Methanothermobacter marburgensis str. Marburg: one gene and its partner. Each later gene encodes a partner of the first gene's protein in a complex. Links are inferred from orthologs where the notes say so. Each region holds a gene or a part of one and is shown in the gene's direction. Other genes may lie near its edges. The genes, in order: dph2 and MTBMA_RS07050.

What was found.
Region 2: the proteins of dph2 (region 1) and MTBMA_RS07050 are in contact, whole or in part, in a crystal structure (PDB 6Q2D), measured with the Methanobrevibacter smithii proteins. The link is inferred for Methanothermobacter marburgensis str. Marburg from one-to-one orthologs. Residues at the interface, in WP_011954460.1 of Methanobrevibacter smithii: Met1, Met3, Tyr4, Pro28, Glu29, Gly30, Leu31, Met33, Phe58, His80, Thr124, Gln126, Ser179, Gly180, Asn181, Phe182, His183, Leu185, Tyr201, Asn202, Phe211, Ile215, Arg291, Asp295, Asp296, Gln298, Met299; in WP_011954157.1 of Methanobrevibacter smithii: Pro482, Asn483, Lys484, His485, Tyr553, Asp555, Glu556, Glu559, Leu560, Leu591, His592, Glu593, Asp594, Ala595, Val596, His597, Arg598, Gly599, Pro600.

What each region holds. Positions count from the first base shown.
Region 1 is NC_014408.1:1,548,055-1,551,206, reverse strand. The notes cover bases 286-3,109. They hold dph2 (diphthamide biosynthesis enzyme Dph2), read left to right. Parts: upstream 286-1,114; coding sequence 1,115-2,104; downstream 2,105-3,109. Other genes in these bases: MTBMA_RS08320 (DNA-directed RNA polymerase subunit L), read left to right, coding at 2,932-3,109; MTBMA_RS08325 (exosome complex RNA-binding protein Csl4), read left to right, coding at 2,349-2,918; hpt (hypoxanthine/guanine phosphoribosyltransferase), read left to right, coding at 525-1,106; MTBMA_RS08340 (signal recognition particle protein Srp54), read right to left, coding at 286-372. In the rest of the region: more of MTBMA_RS08340, read right to left, coding at 1-285; more of MTBMA_RS08320, read left to right, coding at 3,110-3,152. UniProt on the Methanocaldococcus jannaschii protein: Catalyzes the first step of diphthamide biosynthesis, i.e. the transfer of the 3-amino-3-carboxypropyl group from S-adenosyl-L-methionine (SAM) to the C2 position of the imidazole ring of the target histidine residue in translation elongation factor 2 (EF-2).
Region 2 is NC_014408.1:1,327,794-1,331,064, forward strand. Bases 22-2,964 are described here. They hold MTBMA_RS07050 (elongation factor EF-2), read left to right. Parts: upstream 22-368; coding sequence 369-2,561; downstream 2,562-2,964. Other genes in these bases: rpsG (30S ribosomal protein S7), read left to right, coding at 22-351; tuf (translation elongation factor EF-1 subunit alpha), read left to right, coding at 2,672-2,964. Also shown: more of rpsG, read left to right, coding at 1-21; more of tuf, read left to right, coding at 2,965-3,271. UniProt on the Methanocaldococcus jannaschii protein: Catalyzes the GTP-dependent ribosomal translocation step during translation elongation.

The sequences.
Region 1 (3,152 bases):
ACGAAGGTACCTTGCAAGTTTACCGATGGTTGTTGTTTTACCGCTTCCCTGAAGCCCCAGGAAGAGTATCCTGTAGGGTTTCTCCTCTATCTTTAATTCATGGGACCTTTCACCAAGGAGCTTAACCATCTCCTCGTAGACTATGCTTATGATGTGCTCCTTGGGTGTTATCCCCTTTGGGGGCTCCTCGTTAAGAGCCCGCTCCTCTATTGATTTTGAAAGGTTGAATACAAGTTTTATGTTAACGTCAGACTGGATCAGGGCCCTCTGTATATCCTTAATGACTTCCTTCACGACCTCCTCATCAACTATGGTCATCCCTGCCAGTTTTTTCATAGTTTTACTGAGACTCCTGCCCAGATTTCCAAGCATAGTTTCACCTGCAGTGATCAGTAATCATTAACTATTGTTGGGGCCAACTTATATATTAAGATCCTTTATAAAGCGTATCCTGTGACGCTGTGGATACACTGAATAGTCCCGGTTATTATCACTGTTCACAGACCATAACGGGTGATTGAAAAATGCTTGATAAACTAAAGGAAAGCCTCAGAAATTCCCCTGTAATAAAGAAGGGGGAGTATGACTACTTTGTTAACCCTGTAACTGATGGGATACCACTCACAGAGCCTGAACTCCTTGAGGAAATTGCAGATGAAATAGTGAGAAGATTCAACCCAGATCCGGCCAGTGTGGATAAGATAGTGTGCATTGAGGCCATGGGTATACACCATGCCACGGTGCTATCACTCAAAACCCGCATACCCTTTGTTGTCGTGAGAAAAAGGAGGTACGGCCTCCCCGGGGAGGTTGCGGTCCACCAGATGACAGGTTACAGTGAGGGAGAACTTTACATAAACGGTGTTGATGGGGACGACCGTGTAATGGTAATAGATGACGTCGTGAGTACCGGCGGAACACTGCTGGCTGTCCTCGAGGCCCTCAGGGAGATGGAAGTGGAGGTTGTGGACGTTGTAACCGTCATAGATAAGGGTGAGGGCTCAAGGGTGGTGAAGGAGAGGACAGGGTTCACTGTAAGGAGCCTTGTGAAGGCAGATGTTGTTGACGGGCGGGTCACCGTTGAGGACATCCCGGATGGGGGCTGAATGATTAAATGTCACTCTATGATCTTGAAACAGAAAGGGTTATCAGGGAAATAAAACGCCTCAAAGTAGATGTTGTTGGACTTCAATTTCCTGAGGGACTTAAAACAAGGGCTGTTGAACTTGCAGAGATTATAGAATCAGAAACGGATGCGACAGCTCTTATATCTGCAGACCCATGCTTCGGAGCATGTGATGTTTCAGACAGGAAGATGAAGGGCATGGCTGATCTCATAATCCACTACGGGCACACACCATTTCCCATTGACTATGAGGTGCCCGTCATATTCATCGAGGCCCGTTCAGGGGTTGATGTAAGGGGGGTCCTTGAGGATGCTGCCCGTCTCCTGGATGGCCACGAAAGGGTGGGCCTTGCAACAACCGCACAGCACCTCCACCTCCTTGATGAGGCAGCGTCTTTCCTTGAGGAGAGGGGATTTGAGGTTGTTAAGGGCTCAGGGGTAAACACCGCCGAGGGCCAGGTACTCGGGTGTAACTTTTCAGCCATCAGAAATACCGATGCAGATGCATACCTCTTCATCGGAAGCGGAAACTTCCATCCACTGGGCATAAAACTTTTAACAGGAAGGGATGTTGTGGTGGCTGACCCCTACCATGGTGAAGTAAGGAGACTGGATGAATTCGCAGATAGGGTCCTCAGGATCAGATTCGCAAGGATAAACAGGGCCTCCTCCGCCAGTAGGTGGGGGATAATAGTTTCATCAAAGGAGGGGCAGAGGAGATTCAAACTGGCCCTTGAGGTAAAGAGGAAGCTGGAGGCTGCTGGAAGGGATGCATTCATCTTCCTGCTTGAAAACGTATCACCGGAGGCACTGCTGCCATTCAGGGAGATCGAGGCGTTCGTGGTTACAGCTTGCCCAAGGATTGCCATTGACGACTCACAGATCTATGATAGACCACTCCTTAACCCATCGGAACTTGAGATAGCCCTTGGTGAAAGGGAATGGGAGGATTACGTCCTCGATGAGATAATTTCTTGAATAGCTTCACTGATGGTTTAACTGGATCCTGCAGAAACCATGTTAACGATCTTACCTGGGATCGGTGGTTCACTGAGAAGCAGACGGATAATCCTGCAGAAAACCATGTTGACATCTTACAGCCATACGCTGTGAGTAACGATCGATCCTCAACTTATCATACAAAAAGCATATATATAATCAGAAAGTAATCATAACCCACTATAACTATGAGGTATTGTTTTTACCTTCAAGAGGTGAATGGATGAAAGTTAAATCTGGGGACATAGTTTTTCCCGGAGACTTTTTAGCTGTAAGTGAAGAGGTACTCCCCTCAGAGGGGACCTACGACGACGATGGAGAAATAAAGTCCCTTGTTGTTGGAGAGGTTGCAAGGGATGATAGGAATAAGAGCATAAAGGTAATCTCAAAGTTCAGCACACCCCCCGTCCTCAGGACAGGCTCAAGGGTTATTGGAGAGGTAATAGATGTGAGGGGCCAGAGGGCCCTTGTGAGAATACACAGCATCAAGGGTAACAGGAGGGCCCTTGCAACCTACTTTGTTGGGGGCGTCCATGTTTCACAGGCAAAGAAGGGCTACCTCTCTAAACTTACAGAGGCCTTCAGGATAGGGGATATAGTGGAGGCAAGGGTTACGAAGGTTATGGGCCTTGATGGTATAGACCTCCAGACCTCATCCCGTGACCTTGGTGTCATAAAGGCCATGTGCACAAGGTGCAGGCACTTCATGGAGATGAACGGCAGGGACGAGGTGAGGTGTCCCAACTGTGAAAACAGGGAAAAAAGGAAACTATCAGCGAATTATGAAGGTTAAGGGGTAATGAAAAATGGAAATCATTCTTAACAAGAGATATGAAATGGAGATAGTATTCGAGGGCGAAACACACACCCTCTGCAATGTACTGAGGAGCATACTGATGGAGGATGAAACCGTTAAGGCCGCGGCCTACTCCATCGACCACCCCATAGTGGGGGAACCACAGCTTTACATAAGGGCAAGGAGCCCCAAGAAATCACTCATCAAGGCAGCTGGGACTCTAATTGAGAG
Region 2 (3,271 bases), 220 kb from region 1 along the record:
GCCTACAAGATAGTGAAGGAGGCCTTTGAAATCATAAACCGGAGGACCAAGGAGAACCCGGTCCAGATCCTTGTAAAGGCCGTTGAAAACACCTCCCCACGGGAGGAGACCACAAGGATCAAGTACGGTGGTATAGGTTACCAGGTTGCGGTTGACATATCCCCACAGAGAAGGGTGGACCTGTCCCTCGGATTCATAACCAAGGGTGCAATGCAGGCGGCATTCAAGAACAAGAAATCCATAGAGGAGTGCCTGGCAAACGAGATAATGCTGGCTGCAGAGTACGACACCAGAAGCTTCGCAATCCAGAAGAAGGAAGAGAAAGAAAGGATAGCCAGATCCGCACATTAAACTTACAGGTGGTTTTAGTGAGCAGACGTGCAAAAATGATTAGCAAGATTAAGGAGCTCATGTACCAGCCGGAATACATCCGTAACATCGGTATAGTGGCGCACATAGACCATGGTAAAACAACCCTCTCAGACAACCTCCTGGCTGGTGCAGGGATGATCTCCGCCGAACTGGCAGGGGATCAGCGTTTCCTTGACTTCGACGAACAGGAACAGGCAAGGGGGATAACCATTGACGCTGCAAACGTTTCAATGGTCCACTCCTATGACGGAGAAGAATACCTCATCAACCTCATAGACACCCCGGGTCACGTGGACTTCGGGGGTGACGTTACAAGGGCCATGAGGGCTGTGGACGGTGCCGTTGTTGTCGTATGCGCAGTTGAGGGTATAATGCCCCAGACAGAAACCGTGCTCAGACAGGCCCTCAAGGAAAACGTTAGACCCGTCCTCTTCATCAACAAGGTTGACAGGCTCATAAATGAACTCAAACTGGACGCCAGTGAGCTCCAGGAGAGGTTCATAAAGATCATTGCCAACGCAAACAAACTCATCAAGAACATGGCCCCTGAGGAATTCAGGGAAAAATGGCAGGTCCGTGTGGAGGATGGAAGCGTTGCCTTCGGTTCAGCATACCACAACTGGGCCATAAACGTCCCTATAATGCAGGAGACAGGTATAAACTTCAACGACATCTACCAGTACTGTACGGATGACAACCAGAAGGAACTCGCCCAGAAGGTACCCCTCCACCAGGTGCTCCTGGGAATGGTGGTTGAGCACCTCCCAAGCCCTGCCAAGTCCCAGGCATACAGGGTGCCCATCATATGGTCAGGGGACCTTGAAAGCGAGGAAGGACAGGCCATGCTCAAAACAGACCCTGACGGTCCCCTTGCGGTTATGGTTACAGATGTCAGTATAGACAAACATGCAGGGGAAGTTGCAACCGGACGTGTCTACGGTGGTACAATAGAGAAGGGAAGCGAGGTCTTCCTTGTTGGTTCACACAGCAAGGCACGTGTCCAGCAGGTCGGTGTCTACATGGGACCCGAGAGGGTCAACACCGACAAGGTTCCTGCAGGTAACATAGTCGCAATAACCGGTGCCAAAAATGCTGTTGCAGGTGAAACCATCTGTGACACAGGAAGGAAGATAAAGGCCTTCGAGGGCCTCGAGCACATATCAGAACCTGTGGTTACAGTTGCGGTTGAGGCCAAGAATACAAAGGACCTTCCAAAACTCATAGAGGTCCTCAGACAGGTTGGTAAGGAGGACCCAACGGTAAGGGTTGAGATCAACGAGGAGACCGGTGAGCACCTCATATCAGGTATGGGTGAACTTCACCTTGAGATCATAGCCTACAGGATAAACGAGAAGGGTGTTGAGATAGAGACCTCAGAGCCCATAGTGGTGTACAGGGAAACGGTTTCAGGAACCGCAGGCCCGGTTGAGGGTAAATCGCCCAACAAGCACAACAGATTCTACATAGAAATTGAACCCGTCGAAGAATCAGTGATGCAGGCGATACAGGAAGGTAAGATAAAAGAGGGCCGCGTCAAGGGTAAAGAAGCCTCTAAAGACTTCATAGAGGCAGGTATGGACAAAGAAGAGGCCAGAAGGGTCTGGGACGTCTATGAGAAGAACCTCTTCATCAACATGACCCGTGGTATCCAGTACCTCGACGAGATAAAGGAACTCCTCCTTGATGGTTTCGAAAGTGCAATGGACAACGGCCCCATCGCCAAGGAAAAGGTTATGGGTGTTAAGATAAAGCTCATGGACGCCAAGATCCACGAGGACGCAGTCCACAGGGGTCCGGCCCAGGTTTTACCCGCCATAAGGAAGGGTATATTCGGTGCCATGATGTCTGCCGAGCCCACAGTGCTTGAACCCATACAGAAGGTGTTCATCAACGTGCCCCAGGACTACATGGGAAGCGCAACCCGTGAAATACAGAACAGGCGCGGGCAGATCGTCAACATGACCCAGGAGGGTGACATGGTAACCGTTGAATCCGTGGTGCCTGTGGCAGAGATGTTCGGATTCGCAGGTGATATCAGGTCAGCCACCGAGGGAAGATGTCTCTGGTCAACAGAGAACGCTGGATTCGAGAAGCTGCCAAATGAACTGCAGCACGCGATAATAAGGGAAGTGAGGACCAGGAAGGGTCTAAGTCCTGAGCCATACAGGGCAGACCACTACCTGGGTTAACCCCATTAAACTTATATAATTAAAAGGAATATAGGAAATTACCTTAGACAAACAACACGTGTAGGTGTTGAATCTAGATCAGGCTAAATCATCACATATGGAGGTATAATATGGCTAAAGAAAAAGAACACATGAACCTGGCGTTTATTGGACACGTAGACCACGGAAAATCCACACTAGTGGGACACCTGCTCCTCCAGGCAGGGGCAATCGCCGAGCAGCAGCTGGCTGACGGTGAGGACAAGTTCAGGTTCGTCATGGACAGGCTCTCCGAAGAAAGGGAAAGGGGAGTTACAATCGACCTTGCACACGCAAAATTCGAAACAGACAAGTATGAGTTCACCATCGTGGACTGCCCTGGACACCGTGACTTCGTTAAGAACATGATTACAGGTGCATCCCAGGCAGACGCCGCAGTCCTTGTGGTGGCAGTTGACGACGGTGTAATGCCCCAGACCAAGGAGCACGTCTTCCTATCAAGGACACTGGGTATAAACCAGCTCATAGTGGCCATCAACAAGATGGACCTCGTTAACTACGACGAAGAAAAATTCAACGCCCTCAAGGATGAGGTTGCAGCCCTCATCAAAACAGTTGGTTACAAGCCAAGCGACGTTGAATTCATACCACTCTCAGCCTTCGAGGGTGACAACATAACAACCAAGAGCGACAACACAGCATGGTACAAGGGTAAAACACTCGTTGAAGCA